One region of the Methylobacterium sp. 13MFTsu3.1M2 genome, then DNA from elsewhere that is predicted to be linked to it. Evidence: predicted binding sites of a transcription regulator. Region 1 holds the regulator's gene; each other region holds the start of a gene.
The links. Region 1 encodes PhoB, which activates phosphate uptake and scavenging genes when phosphate is short. Its sites were predicted from a motif close to TGTCATNNANCTGTCAT; they were not measured.
Positions count from the first base shown of each region.

Region 2: the regulator PhoB is predicted to act here: its motif matches at 4,814-4,830, upstream of ppk2 (polyphosphate kinase 2).
Region 3: the regulator PhoB is predicted to act here: its motif matches at 7,359-7,375, upstream of BM314_RS02575 (UDP-2,3-diacylglucosamine diphosphatase).

Region 1 is NZ_FOMM01000016.1:117,261-127,085, reverse strand. It holds gene recN (DNA repair protein RecN) at 1-776, shown strand, start outside; gene BM314_RS17230 (hypothetical protein) at 892-1,092, shown strand; gene BM314_RS17225 (hypothetical protein) at 1,108-1,353, opposite strand; gene pstS (phosphate ABC transporter substrate-binding protein PstS) at 1,632-2,672, shown strand; gene pstC (phosphate ABC transporter permease subunit PstC) at 2,758-3,735, shown strand; gene pstA (phosphate ABC transporter permease PstA) at 3,748-4,638, shown strand; gene pstB (phosphate ABC transporter ATP-binding protein PstB) at 4,661-5,476, shown strand; gene phoU (phosphate signaling complex protein PhoU) at 5,586-6,305, shown strand; gene phoB (phosphate regulon transcriptional regulator PhoB) at 6,428-7,123, shown strand; gene BM314_RS17190 (protein-disulfide reductase DsbD family protein) at 7,303-9,459, opposite strand; gene BM314_RS17185 (aminopeptidase P family protein) at 9,615-9,825, opposite strand, start outside.
Region 2 is NZ_FOMM01000008.1:162,965-172,789, reverse strand. It holds gene BM314_RS09170 (LLM class flavin-dependent oxidoreductase) at 1-191, shown strand, start outside; gene BM314_RS09165 (ABC transporter substrate-binding protein) at 191-1,129, shown strand; gene BM314_RS09160 (cupin domain-containing protein) at 1,149-1,673, shown strand; gene BM314_RS09155 (LLM class flavin-dependent oxidoreductase) at 1,693-3,057, shown strand; gene BM314_RS09150 (response regulator) at 3,186-3,566, shown strand; gene BM314_RS09145 (hypothetical protein) at 3,582-4,442, opposite strand; gene BM314_RS09140 (hypothetical protein) at 4,500-4,775, opposite strand; gene ppk2 (polyphosphate kinase 2) at 4,930-5,889, shown strand; gene BM314_RS09130 (hypothetical protein) at 5,968-6,216, shown strand; gene BM314_RS30135 (hypothetical protein) at 6,518-6,712, shown strand; gene BM314_RS09125 (hypothetical protein) at 6,787-7,014, shown strand; gene BM314_RS09120 (helix-turn-helix domain-containing protein) at 7,022-7,990, opposite strand; gene BM314_RS09115 (Ros/MucR family transcriptional regulator) at 8,112-8,555, shown strand; gene BM314_RS09110 (hypothetical protein) at 8,607-9,125, opposite strand; gene BM314_RS09105 (hypothetical protein) at 9,157-9,708, opposite strand.
Region 3 is NZ_FOMM01000003.1:103,885-113,709, reverse strand. It holds gene BM314_RS02610 (phosphoenolpyruvate carboxylase) at 1-273, opposite strand, end outside; gene sucD (succinate--CoA ligase subunit alpha) at 441-1,331, opposite strand; gene BM314_RS02600 (malate--CoA ligase subunit beta) at 1,348-2,526, opposite strand; gene fchA (methenyltetrahydrofolate cyclohydrolase) at 2,927-3,568, opposite strand; gene BM314_RS02590 (NADP-dependent methylenetetrahydromethanopterin/methylenetetrahydrofolate dehydrogenase) at 3,579-4,442, opposite strand; gene BM314_RS02585 (D-2-hydroxyacid dehydrogenase) at 4,650-5,594, opposite strand; gene BM314_RS02580 (aminotransferase class V-fold PLP-dependent enzyme) at 5,698-6,906, opposite strand; gene BM314_RS02575 (UDP-2,3-diacylglucosamine diphosphatase) at 7,426-8,241, shown strand; gene BM314_RS02570 (glycosyltransferase family 4 protein) at 8,252-9,298, shown strand; gene BM314_RS02565 (ribonuclease HII) at 9,337-9,825, shown strand, end outside.

The DNA.
Region 1 (9,825 bases):
TCGAGGAGCGGCTCTTCGCCCTGCGCGCCGCGTCCCGCAAGTACGACGTCGCGGCCGACGACCTCGCCGCCCTGGCGGAGCGCTACGCCGGCGACGTGGCGGCGATCGATGCCGGCGAGGCGGCTCTGGCCGGGCTGGAGCAGGCGCTCGCGACGGCGGAGGCCGCCTACGCCGAGGCGGCCGAGAAGCTCAGCGCCGGGCGGCGCCGGGCGGCCAAGCAGCTCGACGCGGCCGTGAAGGCCGAGCTGCCGCCGCTCAAGCTGGAGCGCGCCCGCTTCATCACCGAGATCGCCACGGACCCGGATTCCCGCGACCCGGCCGGCACCGACCGGGTCGAGTTCTGGGCCCAGACCAATCCCGGGACCAAACCCGGCCCGATGATGAAGGTCGCCTCGGGCGGCGAGCTGTCGCGCTTCATGCTGGCGCTGAAGGTCGTGCTGGCCGACAAGGGCTCGGCCCCGACGCTCATCTTCGACGAGATCGATACCGGCGTGGGCGGCGCGGTGGCGGACGCCATCGGGATGCGGCTCGCCCGGCTGGCGGCGACCGTGCAGGTGGTCGCGGTCACCCACGCGCCCCAGGTCGCCGCGCGGGCGGAGACGCATTTCCTGATCGCCAAGGCCCCCGTGAAAGGGGCCGGCCGCGTCGCCACGCGGGTGGCGAGCCTGCCGGTCGCCGAGCGCCGCGAGGAGATCGCCCGGATGCTGGCGGGCGCCACCGTCACCGACGAGGCCCGGGCAGCGGCCGCGCGACTCCTCCAGGGCGCCGACGCGTGAACCGGCGTCAACCTTAACCGTTGGTTGAAGGTAATAATTCGTTAACTATTCATCGTGAGAATGCTGTCATCCCGGTACCGCGGCAGGGTTGGGCGGTCGAAGGGCGGGAGGAGCCATGAAGCCGTCAGTCGTCGACTCCGATGGGTCTCTGCCCGCGGGACAGCCCCTGAAGCGGGCGGTCGACACCCGCCAGCTCGGCCTCACGCTCCGCACGGTCTACGAGGGCAGCGTCGACACGCAGCCGATCACCGACACGCATGTCGAGCTGCTCCTGCGCTTGCGCCAGAAGGAGCGGGAGCTGCGCCGGGCGGTCTGACCCGGGGCGGCGGCCTCACCAGCGGCGCGCCCCCGGCCGGCGACGGTACTCGGCCGCACGAATCAGCGTCAGCACGCGGTCGAGGCTCACCAGCAGCTCCGCCTCCTCGACGCGCGCCGCGGAGGCCGCGTCCGGGTCGGGGCTGAATTTCTGCCGGGCTTGCGCCAGCGCGAGCGCCCGCTCCACGGCCTCCCGCTCGGCGTGCAGGGCCAGCCAGGCCGGATCGGATTCCGTCGCCGCATCCACCTCGTCGCCGCCCACGATCCGCGCGTCCTTCTGCTGCCGGCTGCCGCTCTTGGCGGAGAGGAACGCGCGAGAGGCCGGAACCGTGCCGCGCCCGGCCGACGCGCGGTGTCGTCCCCGTGTCGTCCCCCCGTCATCCCCCGTGTCATCCCGGTGTCATCTACTTGTCGTAACCGCCCGGCCATCGGGCGGCCGGCGCTGGGTCTCTTCGGAAGATCGGCCGCAGGGCTCTGCCGCGGGCACGGGCCCGCCGGCGGGGCAGCGCAGGCTCTAGCCCGACGGCAACGGAGATTCCTTTGAGACCCTTCGCTTACGCGCTCGCCGTCGGCCTCGCGACGGTTCAGCTGGCGTCCGCGGCGCTCGCCGCCGATATCACCGGCGCCGGCGCCACCTTCCCGTTCCCGGTCTACTCGAAGTGGGCCGAGGCCTATCGCAAGGAGACCGGCTCGGGCCTCAACTACCAGTCGATCGGCTCCGGCGGCGGCATCAAGCAGATCCAGGCCAAGACGGTCGATTTCGGCGCCACCGACGCGCCCCTGAAGCCCGAGCAGCTGGCCAAGGACGGCCTCGTCCAGTTCCCGACCGTGATGGGCGGCGTCGTGCCGGTGGTGAACATCCCCGGGATCGAGCCGGGCAAGCTCAAGCTCACCGGCGACGTGCTGGCCGACATCTACGCCGGCAAGATCGCGAAGTGGAGCGACCCGCGCATCGCCAAGCTCAATGACGGGCTGAAGCTCCCCGACGCCAACATCACCCCGGTCTACCGCTCCGACGCGTCGGGCACGACCAACATCTTCACCACCTACCTGTCCCAGGTCTCCGAGCCCTGGAAGAAGGAGTACGGCGCGGCCACGACGATCTCCTGGCCGGTCGGGCAGGGCGGCAAGGGCAACGAGGGCGTGACCGCCACCGTGAAGCAGGTTCCGAACGCCATCGGCTACGTCGAGTCGGCCTACGCCAAGCAGAACAAGCTCTCCTACGCCCTGCTGCAGAACAAGGCCGGCCAGTACCCGCAGCCCGACGACAAGGCGTTCCAGGCCGCGGCGGCGAGCGCCGACTGGAAGGCGACCCCGGGCTTCGGCATCTCGCTGACCAACCAGCCGGGCGAGGCGGCGTGGCCGATCACGGCGGCGACCTTCATCCTGGTCCACAAGGACGCCGCCGACCCGGCCAAGTCCGCCGCCGTGCTCAAGTTCTTCGACTGGGCCTACAAGAACGGCGACACGCTCGCCACCGACCTCGACTATGTCCCGCTGCCGGACAACGTCGTCGAGCTGATCCACCAGGAGTGGAAGGACGTGAAGGGCAAGGACGGCAAGCCTGTCCTCAACATGTGAGCGTGGCGGGGAGGGGGTGAGAACCTCCTCCCTCGCTTCCGGGAACGCACCGCGCTACCACGCCCCCCTTCGCAGAGAACCGCGGATGCCCGCTTTGACCGAATCGATCGCCCTCGGCCGAACCCGTTCCGCGACCGCGCGGAAAGCGCCGAGCCGGAGCCTCGACACGCTGTTCCGGACCTGCTCGTACGGCGCGGCCCTGCTGGTGCTGCTCGTGCTCGCCGGCATCCTCGGCTCGATCCTGTACGGCGGCTGGCCCGCCTTCCGCGAGTTCGGCTTCGGCTTCCTGACCTCCAGCGCCTGGAACGTCGGGACCGAGCAGTACGGCGCCCTGGTCGCGGTGATCGGGACCGTCGCCTCCGCCTTCCTGGCCCTGCTGATCGGCGTGCCCGTCTCGCTGGGCATCGCGGTCTACCTCACCCAGCTCTGCCCGGGCTGGGCCCGCAAGCCGGTCGCCATGACGATCGAGCTGCTCGCGGCCGTGCCGAGCATCATCTACGGCATGTGGGGCCTGTTCGTGTTCGCGCCGCTCCTGGCGCGCTACGTCCAGATCCCGGTCTCGAACCTCGTGGAGGGCATGCCGATCGTCGGCACGCTGTTCTACGCCCGGGTGCCGTCGGGCGTCGGCGTGTTCACCGCCGGGATCATCCTGGCGATCATGATCGTGCCGTTCATCGCCTCGATCGCCCGCGACATGCTCGACCAGATCCCGACCGTGCTGCGCGAGAGCGCCTACGGGATCGGCTGCACCACCTGGGAGGTCGTGCGCCACGTGCTGGTGCCGCAGGCGGCCGTCTCGATCATCGGCGCGATCATGCTCGGCCTCGGCCGGGCGCTCGGCGAGACGATGGCGGTGACCTTCGTGGTCGGCAACGCCAACCGGCTCTCGGCCTCGATCTTCGACCCCAGCTCGACCATCGCGTCGCGCATCGCCAACGAGTTCAACGAGGCGGACGGCCTCCAGCTGAACGCGCTGATGGCTCTGGGCTGCATCCTGTTCGTGATCACCTTCGTGGTGCTCATCATCGCCCGGCTGCTGACGCGCCGCGTCCAGGCCGCCTGAGGAGCACGCGCGATGGTTTCCTCCAGCACGATCGCCCCGGCCGCACAGCGCCGCCCCGGCCGCGTCCGCCAGGGACGCCGTGTCGCCGACCGGACCCTGCGCGTCGCCTGCGCCGCCGCGACGGTGGTCGGCGCCCTGGTCCTCGGCTCGATCCTGGTGATGCTGATCGTCCAGGGCGTGCGCGGCTTCACGCCGACCCTGTTCACCAACCCGACCCCGGGCCCGGGCTCGGAGGGCGGCGGCATCGCCAACGCCATCCTGGGCAGCCTCGTTCTGACCGGGATCGGCATCCTGATCGCGACGCCGGTCGGCGTCATGGCCGGGACCTTCCTGGCCGAGTACGGGCGCGGCTCGAAGCTGGCCGCCCTCATCCGTTTCCTCAACGACGTCCTGCTCTCGGCGCCGTCGATCCTGATCGGCCTGTTCGTCTACACGCTGATGGTGCGGCCGATGGGCACCTACTCGGGCTGGGCCGGCGGCGTGGCGCTGGCGATCATCGCCGTGCCGGTGATCGTGCGCACCACCGAGGACATGCTGCGCCTCGTGCCCGGCACCCTGCGGGAGGCCGGCGCGGCGCTCGGCGCGCCGCCCTCGACGGTGATCATGAGCGTGACCTGGCGGGCGGCCTCGGCCGGCATCGTCACCGGCATCATCCTGGCCCTCGCCCGCATCGCCGGCGAGACCGCGCCGCTGCTGTTCACCGCGCTCAACAACAATTCCTGGTTCTCGGCCAACCTGATGGGCGGCGTCGCGAACCTGCCGGTGATGATCTACCAGTTCGCCCTCTCGCCCTACCCGAACTGGCAGGGCCTGGCCTGGGCGGGCGCGCTCCTGATCACCACCACCATCCTGGCGCTGTCGATCATCGCGCGCCTCGTGATCAAGCCGCAGGCCTCGCGCTGAGCCCCCTTTCGAGGACACGACGATGAACGCCGCCTCCGCGATCCCCACGGTCGAGCTGAACCGCAACCGCGCCGAAGAGGGCGGCCCCGTGCGGATCGCCGTCAAGGACCTGAACTTCTACTACGGCAGCTTCCACGGGCTGAAGGACGTCAACCTCAACTTCCACGACCGGCAGGTGACGGCGCTGATCGGCCCTTCCGGCTGCGGCAAGTCCACCCTGCTGCGCTGCTTCAACCGGATCTACAGCCTCTACCCGGAGCAGCGCGCGGAGGGCGAGATCCTGCTCGACGGCGAGAACATCCTCAGCCCCTCCGTCGACCTGAACGAGCTGCGCTCGCGCATCGGCATGGTGTTCCAGAAGCCGACGCCGTTCCCGATGTCGATCTACGACAACGTGGCCTTCGGCCTGCGCCTCTACGAGAAGCTGCCGAAATCCGAGCTCGACGGCCGGATCGAGGAATCCCTGCGCAAGGCCGCCCTCTGGGACGAGGTGAAGGACAAGCTCCGGCAGCCCGGGACCGGCCTGTCGGGCGGCCAGCAGCAGCGCCTGTGCATCGCCCGGACGGTGGCGCAGAAGCCGGAGGTGATCCTGTTCGACGAGCCGACCTCGGCCCTCGACCCGATCTCGACCGGCCGCATCGAGGAGCTGATCGAGCAGCTGCGCGACGAGTTCACCATCGTGATCGTCACCCACAACATGCAGCAGGCGGCGCGCATCTCGCAGTTCACCGCCTTCATGTATCTGGGGCAGCTCGTCGAGTTCGGTCCGACCAACCGCATGTTCATGAACCCGACGGAACGCCGCACGCAGGACTACATCACCGGCCGCTTCGGCTAGTCTGCCGGGCCGCTCCGGTCCCGGGACCGCCGCTCGCGTCTCCGGCGCGCCGGCGGGTCCCGCAAGCCTCCCGGAGGGCCGTCCCCGGGACTCCATCGAAGGATCCGCCATGCCCGGCCATATCGTCACCTCCTACGACACCGACCTGGAGAACCTGCGTCGCTCGATCTCGGAGATGGGCGGCGTCGCCGAGAAGATGACCGCGGAGGCGACCGACGCCCTCGTGCGCCGGGACGACACGCTCGCCCAGGCGGTGATCCTCGCCGACAAGCGCCTCGACGCGCTGCAGCGGGACATCGAGGAGCGCGCCGTGCTGCTGATCGCCCGGCGCCAGCCCCTGGCGATCGACCTGCGCGAGACCATCTCGGCGATCCGCGTCTCCGGCGATCTGGAGCGGATCGGCGACCTCGCCAAGAACGTCGCCAAGCGCGTGGTGGCGATCTCCGACCAGGCGCCGGCCCAGAAGATCGTGCTCGGCGTGCGCCACATGAGCGACCTCGCCGAGGGTCAGCTGAAGGACGTGCTCGACGCCTACGGGAGCCGCGACGTCCAGGCGGCCCACGACGTCTGGGAGCGCGACGGCGAGATCGACGCCCTGTACAATTCCCTGTTCCGCGAGCTCCTGACCTACATGATGGAGGATCCGCGCAACATCTCGTTCTGCACGCATCTCCTGTTCTGCGCGAAGAACGTCGAGCGCATCGGCGACCACACCACCAACATCGCCGAGACGATCCACTACCTCGCCACGGGCGAGACGCTGGCGGGTGACCGGCCGAAGAACGACGCGTCGAACTACGCGACCGTGGACGGCGTGCAGGCGCCGTGAGGCGCCAACCCCGGCGCCTTCCTGTGGGCGCGGCCGGGGTCACTCTCCGTGCGGGTTGAGGCGGGGCGGCGCCTCCTGCACCATCCGGTGACCGCCCGCAGAACGAGTTTTCGAACGTGAGCATGCAAGTCCTGATCGTCGAGGACGAGGAGGCCCTGAGCACGCTGCTGCGCTACAACCTGGAGGCCGAGGGCTTCCTGGTGGATTCGGCGGCGCGCGGCGACGACGCCGAGCTGCTCTTGGCGGAGCGGATCCCGGACCTCGTCCTGCTCGACTGGATGCTGCCCGGCCTCTCGGGGATCGAGCTGTGCCGCCGGATCCGGGCGCGCCGGGAGACCGAGCGCCTGCCGGTGATCATGCTCACCGCCCGCGGCGAGGAGGGCGACCGCGTCCGCGGGCTCGGCACGGGCGCCGACGACTACATCGTCAAGCCGTTCTCGGTCCCGGAGCTGCTCGCCCGGATCCGCGCTCTCCTGCGCCGGGCCAAGCCCGCCCACGTCTCGGACCGGCTGGCGGCCGGCGACCTGGAACTCGACCGCACCGGCCACCGCGTCCGCCGCGGCGGCGAGGAGCTGCATCTGGGCCCCACGGAGTTCCGGCTCCTGGAATTCCTGATGCTGGCGCCGGGCCGGGTCTTCTCCCGCGAGCAGCTCCTCGACGGGGTGTGGGGCCACGACGTCTACATCGACGAGCGCACCGTCGACGTCCATGTCGGGCGGCTGCGCAAGGCGCTGAACGGCCCGCGCCAGACCGACCCGATCCGCACGGTCCGGGGCTCGGGCTACGCCTTCGACGAGACCTTCTCGCTGGAGGCCTGAGGCGGCCTCACGGGCCGTCCGGATAGGACTTCGCTCCGGCGCACCGTCATCGCGAGCGCAGCGAAGCGACCCAGGGCGGCGGGACGCCTGTGAGCGTGGCGCTGCTGGGTCGCTTCGCTCCGCTCGCAAAGACGCTGGGACGGGCCCGCGAAGATTCGCGCGTCCCGACCTCCAGGGACTCAGCGCGCCAGCGCCGCGCTCCGGCCCGAGGCGGCCGGCACCGCCTCCAGCGCCGCCAGGACCGTCCCCTCGGTGAGGATCTGCGGCAGCACCTGGGGCTCTCCCGTCCCGGTATAGAGCAGGTAGAGCGGGACGCCGCTGCGCCCGTGCTTCTCCAGGAGGCGGGTGATCTCGGGGTTCTGGTTGGTCCAGTCGCCCTTCATGTAGGTCACGCCGCGCTCGGCCATCGCGGCCCGCACGGCCTTGGTGTTGAGCGAGGTCGCCTCGTTGACCGCGCAGGTGATGCACCACGCGGCGGTCATGTCCACGAAGACGGGGCGGTGCGCGTCGACCAGGGCGTCGAGGCGCGCCTGCGTGAACGGCTCGATCCCGTCGGCGGCGGCCTGCGCGGCCGGCGCGGCGCGGTCCCGGGGCAGGGTGACGGCGAGGGCCCCGACGGCGATCAGCGCCAGCGCGGCGGCGGCCTGCGCGACCCGGCCAGCCCGCGGCGGGGCGGCGCGGCCGTGCTCCCAGGCCCAGGCGGCGAAGCCCACGAGGACGAGGCCGATCAGCGCCGTCAGCAGCCCGCGCGGGTCGACCTGCTGCGCCAGCACCCAGATCAGCCACGCCACGGTGGCGTAGACCGGGAAGGCCAGCACCTGCTTGAGGGTCTCCATCCAGGCGCCCGGCCGCGGCAGCGCCCGCAGGGCCGGCGGCCAGAGGGTCAGGAGCAGGAAGGGCAGGGCGAGGCCGAGGCCGAGGCTCGCGAAGACGGCGAGCGCCACGCCGGCGCTCTGGGTCAGCGCGAAGCCCACCGCCGAGCCCATGAACGGCGCCGTGCAGGGCGTCGCCACCAGGGTCGCGAGCACGCCGGTGAAGAACGAGCCGCTCAGGCCGCCGCGCCGGGTGAGGCCGTCGCCGAGGCCGGCGAGCCGGCCGCCGACATGGACCGCGCCCGAGAGGCTCAGGCCCATCGCGAACAGCAGGTAGGCGAGCCCCGCCACGATGGCGGGCGACTGGAGCTGGAACCCCCAGCCGATCGCGGCCCCGCCGCTCTTCAGGCCGATCAGCGCGGCGGCGAGCGCCAGGAAGCTCGCCAGGACGCCGGCCGTGTAGGCGAGGCCGTGGAGCCGCAGCCGGGCCGGCCCCTCGCCCGCGTGCCGCACGAGGCCGAGCACCTTGATCGACAGGACCGGGAAGACGCAGGGCATCAGGTTGAGGATCAGGCCGCCGAGGAAGGCGAAGGCCGCGGCGGTCGCCAGCGTCAGCGCGTCGAAGTCGGCGGCGGCCGGCGCGGTCGCGGGCGGCGCGGTCGCGGCCGGCGCCGCGGCGGCCGGGAGGACCGGCTCGTCGCCGTACGCGAAGGCGAGCCGGCGGGTCCCGGCGGCGTCGACCGCCTCGACCGTCAGGACGCCGGGCAGCGCGGCGGGCACCGGGTCGGTCGGGCTGCTCCGGGCGAGGGTCAGGTGCAGGCCGGTCCCGTCGACGCTCATCACCTGCGCGGCGGCGTTGTCGATCGCCGTCTCGGCGTAGGGGAAGTACGCGGCGTTCCGGACCGCCTCGGGCTTGAGGCCGGCCGCGGCGAAATCGAGGCGCAGGGTGTCGCCCTGGCTCGACAGGCTCAAGGGCCAGAGCGCCGGCACGGGGAGCGCAGCGCGGGCGCGCGCGAACAGCGCGGCGTTGGCCGGGTCCGGCTCGGCCTTGCCGACCGGCAGGGTCAGGGCGAGATCGGCCGAGCCGGGCACGCACTCGGTCTCGCAGACGAGGTAAGTCAGCTTGGCCTGGATCCGCACCGGGTCGGCCGGGTCGAGGCTCGGCGGCGGCGTCACCGGGACGAGGAGCGTGACCTCACCCTCGTAGCCGTAGTTCATGAGAGTCGCGATCGGAATGCGCTCCGGCGCCGGCCACCGGATCGCGCCGGCGCTGAAGCCGGCCGGCAGGGTCCAGGTCACCTCCGGGGGCAGGCCGGAATCGCCCGGGTTGCGCCAGTAGACGTGCCAGCCGGGCTTGACCTGCATCCGCACCGCCAGCGTGAAGGGCTGCGCGCCGGCGACCGCGGCGGACTCGGCCACGAGGCTCGCGCGCACGAGGTCCGCGGGCGTGCGGAACCCCTGTGCCGCGGCGGCCGAGAGGCTCGCGGCGAGGGCCAGGATCAGGAGGACGAGGCGGCGGATCATGCTGTCCCTTCGCGCGCGGGGCGGTCGCGGTTTCACGCGCGGCGTGTCGGGCTCGGCGCGGGCGTTTCCATGGCGTCCGGTCTTACCATGGCGTCCGGTCTTACCATGGCGTCGGGTCTTACCACGGACCGCGTTCGGGATCCCCTGCGGCCGGCTCACCCCTCGAGCGGCGCCGTCGCCCGCTCGAGCCAGTCGCGCGTCGCGGTGTCGAGCCCGGGCGCCAGGGTCTCGCGGACCCTCGCATGATAGGCGTCGATCCAGGCCCGCTCCCCGGGCTCGAGCAGGTCCGGCCGGATCAGCCGGCGGTCGTAGGGAGCGAGCGTCAGCGTCTCGAAGCCGAGCATCGGGCGCTCCCCGCCCGCGATC
Region 2 (9,825 bases), on a different contig from region 1:
GCAACTCGACCGCCCTGGTCGGCACCCCCGAGCAGGTCGCCGACGCCCTGCTCGACTATCACGACCTGGGCGTGCGGACCTTCCTGATCCGCGGCTTCGACCCGCTGGAGGACGCGCTCCAGTACGGCCGGTCGCTGCTGCCCGCCGTCCGGGCCGCCCTCGGGCGCCGCGGCGCCGCCGAGGCCGCCTGATGCGCGCCGTCATCCTCGCCCTGCTGGCGCTCCTGGCGGTCCGGCCGGCGCACGCGCAGGACGTGCTGCGGGTCGGCGACCAGCGCGGCAACGCCCGCGCGCTGATGGAGGCGGCCGGCGTGCTCGACGGGCTGCCCTACCGGCTCGACTGGAGCGAGTTCCCGGCGGCCGCGCCCCTGCTCGAGGCGCTGAACGCCGGCGCGATCGACGCGGGCGGCGTCGGCGACGCGCCCTTCACCTTCGCGGCGGCCGCCGGGGTGCCGGTGAAGGCGTTCCTGGCCTTCCGCAACCGGCAGGACGGGCTGGCGATCCTGGTCCTGAAGGAGTCACCCCTCCGCACCGTGGCGGACCTCAAGGGCAGGCGCGTCGCGACGAACCGCGGCTCGATCGGCCATCAGGTGGTCCTGGCGGCGCTGGAGGAGGCGGGCCTGCCCGCCGACAGCGTGACCTTCAGCTTCCTGCCGCCGGCCGACGCCAAGATCGCCCTGGCCTCCGGGGCGGTCGACGCCTGGGCGACCTGGGAGCCCTACACCTCCACGGCGGAGCTCGCCGGCCTCGTCCGGGTGATCCGCGACGGCAACGGCATCACCCCGGGCCTGACCTTCGCGGTGGCGAGCGACGACGCGATCCGGACCAAGCGGGCGCTGCTCGCCGATTTCGGCGCGCGCCTCGCCCGCGCCCGGGAATGGGCCCTGAAGGATCCGGCGCCCTACGCGTCCGTCTGGTCGAAGCTCATCGGCTTGCCGGAGGCGGTGCCGCTGCGCTGGTTCGGCCGCGCCGGCTACCGGGCCGTCCCGATCGACGCGTCCGTGATCGCCGACGAGCAGCGCAACATCGATCTCTACGTCCGCGCCGGGCTGATCCCGAAGGCCCGCGCGCCGCGGGCCGAGGCGATCCTCGACACGAGCGTCTCCCAAACCGACGCCGCCGTGCAATGATGGCGCGGGAGGACCCGACATGCACGACCACGGCGACGACCACGGCCACAGCCACGCCCACGATCACGCCCACGACCACGGGGCGTCCGAGCGCTGGAAGCACGACGGCGTGCGGGTAATCCCCGGCGACCGGCTCGACGCCAACACCGCGCAGACGCCCGGCATGTACCGGCAGGCCGCGATCAACGCCGCCCGGGTCGGCGCCCAGAAGATCTGGGCCGGCACGGTGGCGATCCAGCCCGACGCCAAGACCGGCGTGCACCACCACGGCGAACTGGAGAGCGTGATCTACGTGGTCTCGGGCCGCGCCCGGATGCGCTGGGGCGACAGGCTCGAATACGTCGCCGAGGCCGGGCCGGGCGACTTCATCTTCGTGCCGCCCTTCGTGCCGCACCAAGAGATCAACGCCTCGACCGACGAGCCGCTGCACTGCGTGCTGGTGCGCTCCGACAACGAGGCGGTGGTGGTCAACCTGCCCGACGTCGAGGCCGCCGAGGCGCCCGAGACAGTGTACTGGGTCGACCCGATCCACAAGCATCCGTGAGAGACCGGAGACGGCAGCGATGAGCCGGGACCGCCAGCTGCATCTCGGCGCCTTCATGCGCCCGGTCGGCATCCACACCGCGTGGTGGCGCTATCCGGGCGGCTATCCGGACGCGAACTTCAACTTCGAGCACCTGGCGCACTTCGCCCGGCGGCTGGAGGCCGCGAAGTTCGACGCGTTCTTCATGGCCGACCACCTCGCGGTGATGAACATGCCGGTGGCGGCGCTCCGCCGCTCGGCCACCGTGACGTCGTTCGACCCGCTGACCCTGCTGCCGGCGCTCGCCGTGCTCACCGATCGGATCGGCCTGATCGCCACCGCGTCGACAACCTACAACGAGCCCTACCACGTCGCCCGCAAGTTCGCCTCGCTCGACCACATCTCGAAGGGGCGGGCCGGCTGGAACCTCGTCACCTCCGGCAACCCGGACGAGGCCCTGAACTTCGGCCGCGACGCGCATCTGGAGCACGCCACCCGCTACGCCCGGGCGCGCGAGTTCTTCGACGTGGTGACCGGCCTGTGGGATTCCTTCGCCGACGACGCCTTCACGATGGATCCGGCGAGCGGCCTGTTCGTCGACCCGGCGAAGATGCGCGTCCTCGACCACCGCGGCGACTTCCTGAAGGTGAAGGGCCCGCTCAACGTCGCCCGGCCGGTGCAGGGCTGGCCGGTGATCGTCCAGGCCGGCGCCTCCGAGGCCGGCAAGCAGATCGCCGCCGAGACCGCCGAGATGGTGTTCGGCGCGGCCTCGACCGTGGAGGCGGCGCGGGCCTTCTACGCCGACGTGAAGGGCCGGATGCCGGCGGCGGGGCGCGACCCGGACCAGCTCAAGATCCTGCCCGGCTGCTTCATCGTCCTGGGCGAGACGGAGGACGATGCGCAGGCCAAGAAGGCGCGTCTCGACGACCTCGTCCATCCCGACAGCGGCCTCGCCAACCTCTCGGTCCGCCTCGGCGTCGACGCGACGGGCTTCGCCCTCGACGCGCCGCTCCCGGAACTCCCCGAGAGCAACGCCAGCAAGAGCGGGCAGGCCCAGATCGTCGACTACGCCCGGCGCACCGGCGCGACCGTGCGGGAACTCGCCCGCAAGGTCGGCGGCTACGGCGGCCTGCAGATGGTCGGCACGCCCGCGCAGGTGGCCGACCGGATGGAGGAGTGGCTGGAGACCCGCGCCTGCGACGGCTTCAACGTGATGTTCCCGTTCGTGCCCGAGGGTCTCGACGACGTGGTCGACCGGCTGGTGCCGGAGCTGCAGCGGCGCGGGCTGTTCCGCCGGGACTACGCCGGGACGACGCTGCGCGACCATCTCGGCCTCGCGCGGCCGGCCAACCGCTTCTTCCCGCCCGACGCCCCGCCCGACGCCCCGGCTCGGCCAGGGGGCTGATCGACCCGCCGCGCGGGCCGGCGCGGTCCCGCGCCGTCGGGGTGCGTGGCGGATCATGCGAACGGCGCGAACCTCCGGTCGTGTCGCGCGGTTATTCTCAGATCGTCGTGCGCCGATGGGAGGGGATCGTGCCCGAGGCTGTTCCGCCCCTGTCCGGGTGCCGCGTCCTCGTCGTCGAGGACGAGTATTTCATCGCCAGCGAGGTCAAGCGCTGGTTGCACAGCGCCGGGGCCGAGGTGATCGGCCCGGTCCCGCGCGCGGATCTCGCCCTGGACCTGATCGCCGAGCAGACGCCCGACGCCGCGGTGCTCGACGTGAATCTGGGCGACGGGAACAGCGTCTATCCGGTCGCCGAGCGTCTCGGCGTCCTCGGCGTGCCGTACCTGTTCGCCACCGGCGACGTGCGGGTCACCGGCGCCCCGGCCGAGGCGAGCCGGCCCATCCTGGAGAAGCCCTTCGTGGCGGCGGAGCTGGTCCGGGCCGTGACCAGGCTCGTCGCGGCCGCCTGAGGCCGCCGCGCCGCCTCAGAGAGGGCCCGGCCCGGGATGCGGGCCCATGCGCCGGCGGTCGTGCTCGATGGCGAAGACGTGGGCGTAGAGGTTCGCGACCCAGCCCCGCCCCTCGACCGTGAGGTCGAGGAACCGGATCGCGTCTCCGATCACGGGCTCGATCTTGCCCCAGAAGAACGACGGGTAGCGCTCCGCGAGGTCGGCCGGGCTGTCGTAGCCGAGTTCCGCGTTGACGCCGATCTCGGCGAATTCGTGGAACAGGGCGTTCAATTTGCGCGGGTAGAGCGGGTCGCCGAGCTGACCGATCAGGTCGGCCGCCCGCAGCAGGCCGGCCTCGGTCCCGGTCTCGCGATGGGAATCGTCCTCGGGGACCGGGAAGCGGGTCAGCTCGATCGCCCGGATGACCCGGGACGCGTCGACGAGATCGTGCGTGCCGAAGCGCTCCTGCACGGCCAGCTTCGAGCGCTCCACGTGGTAGGGTGCCAGCGCCGCGTCAGAGGCGCCCCGGGGCAGGCTGACGGTCGTGCCCTGCGCGTCGATGACGAAGGCCTGCAGCCGGTCTCCGGCGCAGACGCCGCGCACGTAGCCGATGTCGTGGTAGAGGGCGGCCAGGATCATGTGCAGCCAGTCCTCGGGCGTGATGCCCTGCTGCAGGAAGCGGCCGCGGAGGATGTCCTGGGCGACCAGGGTGACGAGGGCCGTGTGGTCGCCGTCGTGGTAGAGGGCGTCGCTCCCGACGATCCGCTCGATCGTCAGGCGCGCCGCGGCCTCGATGATCTCGGCGTAGCGCGGCTCCCGGCTGCCGAAGGTCCGCTGGTAGGTCAGGGCCAGGTGCTCGCCGAGGGCGTCGGCGAGCATCTTGGTCGCGTCGAACATGGGATCCTCGCCGTCAGCTGCGTCGGGCGGCGCCGCGCCCGGCCGGGTCGATGGAGATCACGCGGATCGCCCCCCGCGATCGACGAGCCGCTCCTCGAGATAGGCCGCCGCGTCCGCGTAGAGTTCGTAGCGGCGCAGCAGCACCGCCCGCTTCTCGGCCTTCGTCGCCGCGTCGAGCTTGGCGCGGGCCCTGTCGGCGCGGGCGCGCAGCTTCCCGGCGAGCTTCTCGAAGGCGGCATCGATGCGCGCGCCGACCTTCTCGCCCTCGGCGCGCGCCGGATCGGGGTCGTCCTGCCGGCGCTTCGGCCCGGCCCTCTTCGCTTCTCCAGCCATGACGCATCTCCGGTCGCCCCGATCGGTGGCGGAACCGTATGACGGAACGATCACGGGCGCGACATGGGATCGGCCGCCGCGGGCGCGGCGCTTTCTCAGGCGTGTCACGGAACGCTGCTCTAGGTCGGCCCCGCGACGCGCAGGAGAACCGGCGATGCGGCCCGACGACAGCTCTGCCCCGGATGCCACCTTGAATGCCACCTCGGATGCCACCTCGGATGCCACCCTGGAGGCGATCCGGCGTGACCTCGCCGACAGCTACGACGAGGAGCTGGAACTCGGGCTCGAGGAGGATCGCCTCGACCGGCTCGCGGCCGAGCTCGGCGGCGCGCCGCCCGATCATCTCGACCGCAAGGTCTATTTCCGCGCGCTGCTCCGGCTGCAGCACGAGCTGGTCCGGCTCCAGGACTGGGTGCAGGACCGGAAACTGCGCGTGGTCGTGCTGTTCGAGGGCCGCGACTCGGCCGGCAAGGGCGGCGTGATCAAGCGGATCACCCAGCGCCTCAATCCCCGCGTCTGCCGCGTCGCCGCCTTGCCTGCCCCGAGCGAGCGCGAGCGGACGCAATGGTATTTCCAGCGCTACGTCTCCCATCTGCCCGCCGGCGGCGAGATCGTGCTGTTCGACCGCTCCTGGTACAACCGCGCCGGCGTCGAGCGGGTCATGGGCTTCTGCACCGAGGCGGAGGTCGAGGAGTTCTTCCGGTCGGTCCCCGAATTCGAGCGCATGCTGGTGCGCTCCGGCATCGTCCTGGTAAAATACTGGTTCTCGATCACCGATGCCGAGCAGGAATTCCGCTTCCGGATGCGGATCCACGATCCGCTCAAGCAGTGGAAGCTGTCGCCAATGGACGTCGAGTCGCGGCGCCGCTGGGAGGACTACACCCGGGCCAAGGAGGACATGCTGGCGCGGACCCATATCCCCGAGGCGCCCTGGTGGGTGGTCGAGGCGGTCGACAAGCGACGGGCCCGCCTGAACTGTATCAGCCACCTGCTCGACCAGATCCCCTATGGCAGCGTGGAGCACCCGGCGGTCCACTTGCCCGAGCGCCTGCGGCACGCGGACTACGTGCGCGGCCCGGTCCCCGCCGCGATGATCGTTCCGGCCGCGTTCTGATCGCGGCGCGGAGACGGCGCGGGAGTCGTGATCCTGTCGCGGTGGCGCGGCTATAGCGCCGCCATGGCGAAGCGCCCCATGACTCTCGACCTGTTCATGACCCTGGATATCGTCGATGACGACGTCTCGGCCGTCGTCGACGCCTATCTGGCCGATCCCACGCCCGGTTCGGTGGCGTTCGGGGACGGCTTCCGCATCGACCCCGCGGCCGCGGTGGCCTCGCATCCCTTCGCCCGGACGCTGATCGATCAGCCCTGGGCCGATGCCGGGCTGCGCCGGGCCGCCATCCGCGCCGCCATCCTGCTGGCGGAGCCGGAGCGGGTCTGACCGGATCGGCCGCCTGTCGCGCGACGGTCGCGCGGTATTCGTGGGGCTGGCCTGCCGCTTTCATCGCGCTGGCATACCGCTGTCATGCGGCCGTCATGGGCGGGATGGCAGGTCGCCGCCACGGCGAACCTCCCGACCCTATGCCGCCACTCCGCCCGCCCGGTCCTGCCGTGGCGGGCTTTTGTATGCCCGCGGCTCGGCCATCGCGACGACGCGCGTCGGATCCTACGCCTAAAACGGTAGGTGTGCCGGCCTCCGACCACACGACGCCCGGTTGTAATCTGAGGCGGAGACGGCGCGGATGAACGGCGCCCTCACGGTGAACGATCGGTTTACCCAAACCGCACAATTGCGCCGACCGCCCCGATCCGGGCGCGATCGGCGGGCGTTCTACGGGCAGGTCCACCGGAGACGTGCTGACATGCTGATCCTCAACCCGATGACCGGCCAGATGGTCGAGGTGCGCGTGCCCCGGCCGAAGCCGAAGGCCGCCTGAGCGCGCCAGCTCTCCGTCCGCTTCCCCGCACGCCCGCGGCCCAGGCGGCGTGTCCTTCCAGCCCCGCACGACCCATGCTGCCGACCGATCTCGACCGACCCGCCGAACTGACCCTCTGGCCGGGCTACGCGCCGGCCCGGGTGGCCGTGTCGCACAGTTTCCCGACGCTGCGGGCCGCCCTCGCCGCCGCGGTCGCGGCGATCGATGCCGAGGATGCCAATCCCTGGATCATCACCGAGGGCGGCGACATCCTCGCTCCGGGATGGATCCGCGCGAACACCGCGGGCGCCGTCCTGCAGTAGCCGGACGTCAGCCGGCGAGCTGGTCCGCGCCGCGGTTGCGCCACCGGTACTCGCTCGGCGAGATCCCGTAGCTGTCCTTGAAGCGGCGGCTGAAATGGCTCTGGGTGCAGAAGCCACAGCTGTAGGCCAGCTCACCGACGGCCAGATGGGCGAAGCCGGGATCGGCGAGACGCTGCGCGGCGGTCTCCAGCCGCCGCCGCCAGATCCAGTCGGCGATGTTGCGGTCCTGCTCGCGGAACAGGGCCTGGAGGTGGCGCAGCGACACGCCGACGGCCGCCGCGAGCCGGGCGGGGTCGAGGTTCAGGTCGCCGAGATGGGCCTCGATGTGGGCCAGCGCGCGCTGGAAGATCAGGACGCCCTGGATGTTCTTGGGGGTCTCGTGCGCGAGGCGTTCCGCGATGCTCGCGACGATGAGATCGACGCCGACCGACGCCATGCGGTTCGACATGTCCGGCGTCAGGCGCTCCGCGTTGCGGACCAGTTCCTGGAAAAAGGCCGTCACCATCGACGTGCCGACTTGATCCGCGCCGATCGTGAGGCACGTGAACCGGCGCGTCGAGCCGAGGGCGCGCTCCAGGGCCGCGCGCGGCAGCTCGACGAACAGCGTCTGCGTGTCGACGTCGGAGGCCATCGTCGCCGGCCGACGGTCCATCACGACGATGTCGCCGGGATTCTGGATCGCGGTGCGGTCGTCCTGCGCGCTGAACACGCGGCCCTTGAGCGTGATGGCGACGTTCAGGGTCTCGTACTTGCCGTGCCGGCGGATCGTGTCCGGGGTCGCGACGGTGGTGACGGCGCTCTGCGTCACGCGCGTGATCAGCAGCGGCCCGACCTCCGCGGCCTCCAGCGTGCCGGTGAAAGCGTGCGCCACGGCAGGCGTAAGTTCGACCGGCACGATCCGCTCGAAGATCGTCTCACGCCAGAGGCGGAAACTGTCTTTCGGCTTGAAATCCGCCGTCGAGAACAAAGTCCTCATCGTAAATTCTTGTATTCATGCTTCGCCGCGCGCGCTCGGGAAAACGGTAGCACGCTTTCAGGCAAGCGCAACGGCGCGGACCAACTTATGAGGGTTCTCGACCTTGTCAGGAGCCCATAACGTGTCCGATTCGACCCTCGTCAGCCCCCAATCCAATATCGTGCTGACGGCAGGGCTCGTCGCTGCCTACGTATCGAACAATCGGGTTCCGACCGCCGACCTCCCGACCCTGATCGCGCAGTGTCACGACGCCATCACCGCGCTGGCCACCAACGGGGCGGCGTCGATCGAGGCGGCGGGGGACACGGACGCGCTGCGCGACCGGCCTACCGCCGCGCAGATCCGCAGCTCGATCCGGCCCGACGGCATCGTGAGCTTCATCGACGGGCGCCGCTACAAGACGCTCAAGCGCCATCTCACGGCCCACGGCCTGCACCCGCAGAGCTACCGCGAGCGCTACGGTCTGCCGGCCGACTATCCGATGGTCGCGCAGGAATATGCCGAGCGCCGGTCCGCGCTGGCGCGCTCCATCGGCCTCGGCGTGCCGGGCGAGCGCGCCGCCTGAGCCGACCCGCCTCGGCAGGCCGTGGCTGATTCGTGGCTGGCGCTCCCGGCCTCAGGCGGCCGCGTGCCGTCCGTCGGGCAGCAGATCCCGGCTCGCCTGCTCGATCCGTTTGAGCCAGTCCTCGGCCGCCGCCGCCCGCAGGGTCGCGGCCTCGGCCCGCGCCTGGGCCTCCCGGACGCGCCGGTCGGCTTCCGCCTCGCGTTCGAGGACCTGCCGCGCCGCCTGCGCCCGCGCTTCCTCCAGGAGCGCCCGCAGGGTCCGGATCTCCTGCTGGGCGGCCTCCAGATCCGCGGCCAGCGTCTCGCAGGCGGTCGATTGCTGGTGCAGGCGCTGATCCTGCGCCTGCTTCGCGACGGTCGCAGCCGACAGGGTGTCGAGGATCTGGCTCCAGTCCGCCACCGGCCGCGACGGCGTCTCCGGATCGGGTTCGGGGGACGCTTCGGAACGCGCCGCCGGGCTCGGCGCGTCGGCTGTGCGCGGGCCGTCGGCGATCCCCGGAGCCGGCTCCGTCGGTTCTCCGCGCTCGCGCGCGATGCGGGCGTCGAGCTGGGCCCAGAACGTCGCGTTCATCGCCGTGGCGATCCCGCCGGGCCCGCGCCGGTCACGAAGCCGCCCGCGTCGCGGAGGTCCGGGCGCGGGCGTCCTGTGTGCTGCCCGCCTGGCCGGTCACCTGTCCGCCCGGCTGCATCACGAATTCCGCGTCGATCGTCTCGGCGATGCGCTGGAGCATCTGCTCCGCCGCCGCGGCCCGCTCCTCGGCGGCCGCGGCCCGGTCCTCGGCGGCCTGGATCAGCTTGATCGCCTGCGCGTGGACCTCGTGGGTCTCCCGCTCGGCCGCAAGCACCTGGGCGCGGGCCGCGTCCATGTCGGCGCGCACCTGCCGCAGCAGGTCCTGGACGTGCGTCTCCTGCTCCTGTGCCCGATCCTCGACGTCCCGGATGTAGCGCGCCGCGCCCTGCACCCGCTCCAGCAGGTCGGGCCACCGCTCGACCGGCGACGGGTTCTGGTTGCGCCCCTGCGCCGAGACGCGCTCGTCCGCGGCGAGCAGGACGAGGTTGCCGGTGCGGATCCGGGTCGTCGGCTCGCGGGCGTCGCGCGCGACGGCATCGATCTGGTCCAGCGCCTCGGCCTTGGGGTGCTTCGTCTGTTCCATCACGCGTCCTGCCGACAGGGTGCAGCGCAAGCCTTCGGTGAGGCATCGGCGTCTGCCTCACACCGACGGAAAATGGTTAACAACTCCTTAATGTTCGCGCTAGGGTTGCGCTGCCGC
Region 3 (9,825 bases), on a different contig from region 1:
GCGCATCGCGGCGTTCTGCTCGGCGATGGAGATCAGCTGGAACCAGATGCCCTGCACCTGCAGCGCGCGCGCCAGCATCTGCGGCGAGAAGCGCGAGATGTCGGCCGTCCCGTGCAGGACCGCCTCGAGGTCGGGGTCGTGCCGGCGGGCGACGTCGAGCAGCGCCTGGAACAGGATGTCCAGCGCCTGTTCCGACGACGTGCCGACGATCACCGGCGGCGCGAAGGCCGTGGCATCGACGAGACCGGGGGTTGCGTGAAGGGTGCGGGTCATGGAGCCACCTCGTGGCGCACGGTCTTTCTCGAGGATGTTCAGCGCGATGCGCCGTCACCTCCGGGAGGGAAGCGCGCATCGGCCGGTGCCCAGCGCGACGCGCGCCCTCTCCCGCTCGGGAGAGAGGACCCGCGCCGCGTTCCGGGACGTAAGGCGGGCCGGCCGCGCTACGCGGCCCGGGCCAGCACGTCGGCCACCGTCTGCCCGAAGGATCCCGGATCCGGCGCCACCGTCAGCCCGTAGGAGCGCATGATCTCGGCCTTCTCGGCGGCGCTGTCGCCGGCCGCCGAGATGATCGCGCCGGCATGGCCCATGCGGCGACCCTTCGGGGCGGTCAGCCCGGCCACGAAGCCGATCACCGGCTTCGACATGTTCTCGCGGATCCAGGCCGAGGCCTCGGCCTCCTGCGGGCCGCCGATCTCGCCGATCATCAGGACCGCGTCGGTGTCCGGGTCGGTCTCGAACAGGGCGAGGTGGTCGAGGAAGGACGAGCCGTTGATCGGGTCGCCGCCGATGCCCACCGAGGTCGAGATCCCGAGCCCGAGTTCCTTGAGTTGCGAGGCGGCCTCGTAGCCCAGCGTCCCGGAGCGGGAGATCACCCCGACATTGCCCGGAAGGTAGATGTGGCCGGGCATGATGCCGAGCATCGCCTTGCCGGGCGAGATGATGCCGGCGCAGTTCGGGCCGACCACCATGGTCCGCTTCTCTTTCGGGTAGCGGTACAGGTAGCGCTTCACCCGCATCATGTCCTGGGCCGGGATCCCGTCGGTGATCGAGCAGACCAGCCGCAGGCCGGCATCGGCCGCCTCCATGATGGCGTCCGCCGCGAAGGGGGGCGCCACGAAGGTGATCGACGTGGTGGCGCCGGTCGCCGCCACCGCCTCCTTGACGGTGTTGAACACCGGCAGGCCGAGATGGGTGCGCCCGCCCTTGCCCGGGGTGACGCCGCCGACGACGTTCGTGCCGTAATCCAGCATCTCCTTGGCGTGGAAGGTGCCCTTGTCGCCCGTGATGCCCTGGACGATGATCGGGGTGGTCTCGTCGATGAGGATGCTCATGGCGCGGTCTCCCCTCTCAGTGCTGCGTCTTGGCGGCGGAGCAGGCGTCGACCGCCTTCTTGGCCGCCTCAGCCAGCGTGTCGGCGGTGATGAGATCGAGGCCGCTCTCGGCCAGGATCTTCTTGCCGGCCTCGACGTTCGTGCCGGCGAGCCGGACCACGAGCGGCACGTCGATCTTCACCTCGCGGGCGGCCTGGACGACGCCCTCGGCGACCCAGTCGCAGCGGTTGATGCCGGCGAAGATGTTGACCAGGATCGCCTTCACGTTGCGGTCCGAGAGCACGAGCCGGAAGGCCGTGGCGACCCGCTCAGGAGACGCGCCGCCGCCGACGTCCAGGAAGTTCGCCGGCTCGCCGCCTGCGTGCTTGATCATGTCCATGGTGGCCATGGCGAGGCCCGCGCCGTTGACGATGCAGCCGATCTCGCCCTCGAGGCCGATGTAGCTGAGGTTGTGCTCGGCGGCCTGCGCCTCGCGGGGATCGCCCTGGGACGGGTCGTGCATGTCGGCGATGCCCGGCCGGCGGAACATCGCGTTGTCGTCGAAGCTCATCTTGGCGTCGAGCGCCAGCACCCGGTCGTCCTTGGTGACGACGAGCGGGTTGATCTCCAGCATGGTGCCGTCGCAGTCGCGGAACGCCCGGTAGGCGTTCATGATCGTCTTCACCGCGGCCGAGACCTGCTTGATGTTGAGCCCGAGCTGGAAGGCGATCTCCCGCGCCTGGAACTGCTGCAGGCCGACCGCCGGCTCGACCACCACCTGGATGAGCGAGTCGGGCTCCTTGGCGGCGATCTCCTCGATGTCCATGCCGCCGCGCTGGCTGGCGATGACCCGCACGCGCTCGGCCTTCCGGTCCAGCACGTAGCCGAGGTAGAGCTCGCGCTCGAACGGGTCGGCGGTCTCGACGTAGACCCGCTGCACCGGCTTGCCCTCGGGGCCGGTCTGGTGCGTGACGAGGCGCTTGCCGAGGAGGTCCTTGGCGGCGTCGCGGACCTCGTTGTAGGTCCGGCACAGCTTGATGCCGCCGGCCTTGCCGCGGGCGCCGGCGTGGATCTGCGCCTTCACGGCCCAGAATGAGCCGCCGAGCTCTGTGGCCGCGTAGACCGCCTGGTCCGGGCTGAAGGCGATCGCGCCTTTCGGGACGGCCACGCCGAAGCTCGCGAGCAGCTCCTTGGCCTGATACTCGTGGACGTCCATTCGGCGCCTCCTCCGCGGTTCGTTGCCGCCGTTGACGCCCTCTACTTTAGTTGAGTCGAAAGATTACGCCCGTCAAATTTTTTAAGCTCCTGATTGACCGCGACTTTTTCGCGGTCGCAACACAGATCGTATTTCATATTGCGATGCAGCATACAGGAAAACAGCGAGGCCGGGAGCGCGATGCACCCGGCCTCGACTGTTGAATCGCTACAAAGTACGCCGGAACGCTTCGTTCAGGACGCTCTGTCCGTCATCGCGAGCGCAGCGACGTGACCCAGGGCAGCGCGACCTCTGAGATCGTGGCGCCGACTGGATTGCTTCACTGCGCTCGCAGAGACAGCGGCGTCGACGGGGCCGACCGGACACGCTGTGACGCGTGGTGCTGACCCAAGTCGCCGGGTCAGTTCACCTTGTCCTTGACGACCACGTAGACCTTCTCGGTGAGTGCGCCGGCCTCGCCGAGCAGATCCTCCAGCTCCTTCAGCCGCTCCTCGGCGAACGCGCGGTCCTCGAGACCCTTGGCGTTCACGTAGACGTTCAGCGCCGCGCTGCGCAGGCCGGCATAGGCGGAGAGCACCGCCACGCCGGCATCCGACACGACGTTGAGGTTGCCCTTGTCGGCGGTGATGGCCGCGAGGTCGATCACCGCGCGGCAGGCCCGGCAGCAGGCGAGCGGCACGTCGCAGGCGGTCTTGAGCGCCGCCTGGATCTTCTCGGCGCGGGCCGCCTTCTCGTCGTCGGTGTTCTTGGGCAGGCCGTAGGCGCCCATGACGGCGTCGAAGGCCTGGACGTCCTCGCCGATCATGCCGGTGAGCACGACCCGCAGGCCCTCGGACTTGGCCAGGACCTCCTTCAGCTCGGCCTCGACCTCGACGTACTTCTTCTTGCCGATGGTGAGGTTGCAGACCATCGACACCAGGGCCGCGCCCATGGCGCCGGAGATCGCCGCCGCGCCGCCGCCCCCGGGGGTGGGGGCAGCGCTCGCCAGCTCCGTCAGGAATTTCTCGATGCTGTCGGTCTCGGGGCGATGCGTCTCGGTCACCGGCGCCTCCTCAGGCCATCGTCTTGGCGAGGGCGTAGATCTCCTCGGCGTCGAGCACCTTGTCGGTGCTCTCGAAGAGCTGGCCGACGCAGGCCCGATGCAGCTTGAGCTTCAGGCCGCCGATGCCCAGCGCCCCGAAGGCCTGCTTGCCGTTGCGCTCCTTGCCCTTGTCCATCACGTCGATGCCTCCGATGCCCGTCGGGGGCTGGGCGTTGTAGTCGGCGACGAACTCGATCGACGATTCCTGCGCCCAGGCGGCTTCCGGCAGCAGCTCGACGCCGATGGCGCCGGCCGTGAACACGAGGTTCGTGCCCTTCACCAGAGCGACGCGGGAGGCCTCGTCGGGGGTCGCGGCGGCCTTCACGTTGACCTTGAAGCGCGTGTTGATCTGGTCCGCGGCGGCCTGGGTCTTGTCGAGGGCGCGGCCCGCGATGGTGACCTCGGCGCCCTCGCCGGCGAGCAGAGCGGCCGAGCGCATGCCGACCGGGCCGGTGCCCGCCAGCACGACGGCCTTCTTGCCCTGGAGCGAGCCCGCGGCCTTGGCCACCAGCGCGACGCCCGCGGCGGCCGTGGTGTTGGAGCCGTTGGAATCGAGCATCACCGAGACCCGGAACGGGCCGAAGAACCGCTTCTTGACGGCGGTGAACAGCGCCTCGCCCGCCGCCATGCTGCCGCCGCCGACGAAGATCGCCGTCGACTTCTTCTCGGAGCCGCCGCGGGTGTAGATCGTGCCGTCGACCAGGGCGCCGACATTGTCGGGATTCACGCCGCCGTAGCCGGTGATGTGGTCGGCGCCGCCGTCGTAGCCGACGACCGTGTCGAACACGTTCGGCACGGCATCGGTGTCGAACAGGAACAGCAGCTTCTTCGTCATTTTCCTGGGACCTTTCCGTCGCGCCCGTGGGGCGCCGGCGCTGATGTTGGTTGGGTCGGTGCGTGGACGCAGCCCCTCTTCGCCCCTTGCGGGAGGAGCCGGAGGTGGGGGTGGTGCTGAATCGCGCGGAGCGGTGTCTCCTGCACCACCCCCATCCCTGGCCCCTCCCCGCAGGGGGGAGGGGAACGCCCGTCGCTGATTTTGAGCTTAGGCTTCCACCACGTTCTGCGGCTTGCCCGCCACGAAGGCCTCGACGTTGTCGACGAGCTGATCGGCCAGGATCTGCATCGCCTCCTTGCTCGCCCAGGCGACGTGCGGCGTGACGATCAGGTTCGGCAGGTCGGCGTCGCACAGGATGTTGCCGTCCTTGGGCGGCTCCTGCGCCACCACGTCGAACCCGGCGCCCGCGATGGTGCCGTCCCTGAGCGCCTCGAGCAGCGCCGCCTCGTCCACGAGCCCGCCGCGGGCCGTGTTGATGAGGATTGCGCTCTTCTTCATCTTCTTGAGCTCGGCGGCGCCGATCATCCCCTTGGTGTCGGGGGTCAGCGGCACGTGCAGCGTGATCACGTCGGACTGCGTCAGGATCGTCTCGAAATCGACCAGCCCGTCCTGCGGGAACACGTCGTAGGCGATGACCTTCATGCCCAGCGCCTCGGCGCGCTTGGCGATCGACTTGCCCAGCGCCCCGTAGCCGACGATGCCGAGCGTCGAGCCGGCGATGTCGTAGATCGGATAGTCGAAGTAGCAGAACTGCTTGGACTTCGCCCAGTCGCCGCGCCGCACCGAGTTGGCGTAGGGCACGATCGCCCGGCGCAGGGCGAACATCAGCCCGACCACGTGCTCCGGCACGGTGTTGAACGCGTAGTTGCGGATGTTGACGACCGTGACCCCCTGGGCCTTGGCCTGGGCCTTGTCGACCACGTCGGTGCCGGTGGCGGCGACCGCGATCAGCTTCAGGTCGGGGAGCTGCTTCAGCGTCTCGGCCCGCATCGGGACCTTGTTGATCAGCGCGATCTCCGCGCCCTGGAGGCGGGAGACGATCTCCTCCGGCGTCCAGGTCGACTCGTGCTCGACGTATTCGTGGGGGAAATTGAACGGTCGGACCCTGGCATCGAGGGATTCACGATCCAGGAACACGATCTTCTTGGTCATAGGACCCCTCTCGTACGACGGGCGGTTTCCTCGATAGTCTTGTTCTTACTTGCGCGTCGGGGCGGGCCCGGCAACCCGGTCCCGCCCCGATCGCGGGCGCAGATCACGCCTTATGCAGCGGATTCTCGCGCAGGTAGCTGGAGGCGGCGGCGACGCCCGAGCCCGGGGTGACCTTGATGCCGCAATCGAGCATGGCCATCTCGGCGCCCGCGATGGCACCCAGCAGCGACAGCTCGTTCAGGTCGCCCAGGTGGCCGATGCGGAACACCTTGCCGGCGACTTTCGACAGGCCGGCGCCGAGCGAGAGGTTGTAGCGCTCGTAGGCGTGGGTGATCACCTTGGCGGCGTCGGCGCCCTCCGGCACCACGATCGCCGTGACCGTGTCGGAGTTCCACTTCGGCCCCTTGGCGCAGGGCTTGAGGCCCCAGGCCGCGACCGCCTGGCGGGTCGCCTCACCGAGCACGTGATGGCGGTGGTAGACGTTCTCCAGCCCCTCCTCCTTGACGATCTCCAGGGCCTCGCGGAGGCCGTAGAGCAGCGGCAGGACGGGGGTGTAGGGGAAGTAGCCGGTGGCGTTGGCGGCCAGCTGGTCCTTCCAGGCGAAGTAGGCGTGGCCGAGCCGGTCGTTGCGACCGGTGCCGCCCTCGGCGATCTTGAGCGCCTTCGGGCTGATGCAGATCAGGCCGAGGCCGGCCGGCAGCATGAAGCCCTTCTGGGAGCCCGCGATGGCGCAGTCGACCTTCCAGTCGTCCATGTAGAACGGCAGCGAGCCGATCGACGAGATGCCGTCCACGAACAGCAGGGCCGGGTGGCCGGCGGCGTCGATCGCCTTGCGCACCGCGCCAATGTCGCTGGTGACGCCCGTGGCGGTCTCGTTGTGGACGACCATCACGGCCTTGATCTTATGGTCCTTGTCGGTGCGCAGGGCCTCCTCGATCTTCTGCGGATCGGCGCCGGTGCCCCACTCCTCCTCCTGGACGACCACGTCGAGGCCGAGGCGCTGGGCCATGTCGACCCAGAGGTGGCTGAACTGGCCGTAGCGCGAGGTCAGCACCGTGTCGCCGCGGCAGAGGGTGTTGGACAGGGCCGATTCCCAGATGCCGGTGCCCGAGGACGGGAACAGGATGACCGTCCCGGCGGTCGAGCCGAACACCATCTTGGAGTCCTGCAGGAGCGGCTTCACCAGCTCGGGGAAGCTCGGCGAGCGGTGATCCTCCGACGGCACGTGCATGGCGCGCAGGACGCGCTCCGGGATGTTGGTGGGGCCCGGGATGAAGAGGTGGTTGCGACCGGGGCGCCGGGTTGCGGCCATGATGTTTCCTCCGAAAAGTCCATTGCGCGCGGGCGTGAACCCGCGCCGGGTTGTCCAAGCGTCCTCAGGGAGTCGGTCCGGCGCCGTCGAGAGCGGCTCGCGCCGCACCCCCTCGAACGCCATCCTCTGCCGTGATCGGGGGGTCTCCGCGGAGCGGCAGGCGGCCTCACGCCGCTCGCGTCGCGGCGCGCCCCCGCGCGCCGGTCGCCTCCGAATTGCCGTCCCGTCCAACGGCTCCAGGGCCGTCCTCGCCGCCTTCCTGTCAAGGTCCGGCCGTGCTCGTGCCGAGCGGCCGGTTCTTGGTATTATGAGGCGGTGACGCTCGAAAGGAAAACCGGAAAAACTTCCGGAACTTGCCAAAAAAATTTTTTGTGCGCCGCAACGAAGTCGTGCTCCGGTTGAGAGGCTTCGCGGCACCGCACACCGAAGTCTTTCCGCCCCGTCGGAACCCGCGTCATCAAACTGAGATCGGATCGCGCTCTGGATCCCGGCACCGTTCAGCCGCCGGGAGAGGATGCCGTGGCCGAGGTTGAGGAGATGCCGGTCCGCGTGCGGACGCTGTTCCTGTCCGACCTGCATCTCGGCACGCGCGGCTGCCAGGCCGGCCTGCTGCTGTCGTTCCTGAAGGACTACGACGCCGACACGATCTACCTCGTCGGCGACATCGTGGACGGCTGGCAGCTGCGCTCGGGCTGGTACTGGCCGCAGGAGCACAACGACGTGGTGCAGAAGCTCCTGCGCAAGGTCCGCAAGGGCGCGCGGATCGTCTACCTGCCCGGCAACCACGACGAGTTCCTGCGCGACTACGTGGGCACGAGCTTCGGCGGCATCGAGCTCGCCGAGACCGCGATCCACGAGGCGGCCGACGGCAAGCGCTACCTCGTCATCCACGGCGACCAGTTCGACATGGTCGTGCGCCACTCGCCGTGGCTCGCCCATCTGGGCGACGGCGCCTACACGCTGGCGCTCTCCCTCAACACGCTGATCAACAAGGTGCGGCGGCGGCTCGGCCTGTCCTACTGGTCGCTGTCGGCCTGGGCGAAGCTGCGCGTGAAGAACGCGGTGAGCTTCATCGGCCGCTTCGAGACGATCCTGGCCGAGGAGGCCCGCCGCCAGGGCGCCGACGGGGTGATCTGCGGCCACATCCACCACGCCGCGGACCGGCCGATCGGCGACCTGCGCTACCTCAACACCGGCGACTGGGTGGAATCCTGCACCGGGCTCGTGGAGCACTACGACGGCCGCATCGAGGTGCTGCACTACCCGAGCCTCCTGCGGGCGCGGGAGGCCGAGGTCGTGCCGCAGCCCCTGCCGGGCCGGCGCGCGGTGGCGTGAGGGCGCCGCCGTGAAGCTCCTGATCGCCAGCGACGCGTGGCACCCCCAGGTGAACGGCGTCGTGCGCTCCCTCGAGCAGATGGTCCGGCGCGCGCCGGGGCACGGCTTCGCCACGACGCTGCTGTCCGTGGCGGATTTCCGCTCGCTGCCGCTGCCGGGCTACCCCGAGATCCGCCTCGCCTATGCCGGGCGCGAGCGGGTGGCGGCGCGCTGGCGGGCCGAGCGGCCGAGCCACGTGCACATCGCCACGGAGGGGCCGGTCGGCCTCGCGGCGCGCCGGCACTGCCTCGCGCACGACCTGCCCTTCACGACGAGCTACCACACGCGCTTCCCGGAATACCTCGCCGCCCGCGCCCCGGTGCCGGAGGCGTGGTCCTACGCGTACCTGCGCCGGTTCCACGGCGCCGCCCGCGGGACGATGGTCAGCACCGCCTCGCTCCAGGGCGAACTCGCGGCGCGGGGGTTCGGCCGGCTGATGCGCTGGACCCGGGGCGTGGACACGGAGCGGTTCCGGCCGGCCGAGCCCGGGACGCCCGTGCCGGCGGAACTCGCCGGCCTGCCGGGGCCGCTGTTCCTCTACGTCGGGCGGCTGGCGGTGGAGAAGAACGTCGCGGCCTTCCTCGCCCTCGACCTGCCCGGCACCAAGGTGGTGGTGGGCGACGGTCCGGACCGCGCGCGGCTGCAGGCGCTCGCGCCGGCGGCGCACTTCCTCGGCACCCGCACCGGCGCGGACCTCTCGGCGGTCTACGCGGCCTGCGACGTCTTCGTCTTCCCGAGCCTCACCGACACGTTCGGCATCGTGCTCTTGGAGGCCCTGGCCAGCGGGCTCCCGGTGGCGGCCTTCCCGGTTCCGGGTCCGAACGACGTGGTCGGCGGCACGCGGGTCGGCGTGCTCGACCCGGACCTGCGGGTCGCCGCGCTGGCGGCCCTGCGCCTGTCGCGCGCCGAGTGCCGGGCCGAGGCCCTGCGCCGCGGCTGGGACGTGAGCGCGCGGCAGTTCTTCGGCAACATCGTCGAGGCGCATGGCGGCGCCCGGAGCACTCGCGACGCCGCCTGACGCGTGACGGCGTCCGCGCGGAATGGCAGGAGGGCGCGATGCCACCCGCCAAGCCGCCAGCCAAGCCGCCAGCCGGATCGCCCGCCGGACCGGCCGGGTCCGCCAGAGCCCGGCCCCCGGTCGCCGGGCCGTTCGATCCCGCCCGGGCCGCCGCCTATCCGGCGGCGATCGGCTGCGACGAGGTCGGGCGCGGCGCGCTCTGCGGGCCCGTGGTGGTGGCCGCGGTCTGGTTCGATCCGGCGGCGATCCCGGCCGACCTGCTCGCGGCCCTCGACGACAGCAAGCGCGTCCCCGAGCCCGTGCGCGACCGGCTGGCCCCCCTGATCCGCGCCCACGCGCGGGTCGCGGTGGCGGCGGGGTCGCGCGCCCTGATCGACCGGATCAACATCCGCGGCGCGACCCTCGACGCCATGGCGCGGGCGGTGGCGCGGCTCGGCCTCGCCGCGCCCGTGCTGGTCGACGGGCGCGACGCCCTGCCGGGCTTGCCCGGCCGCGCCGTCATCGGCGGCGACCGCTTGGTGCCCCAG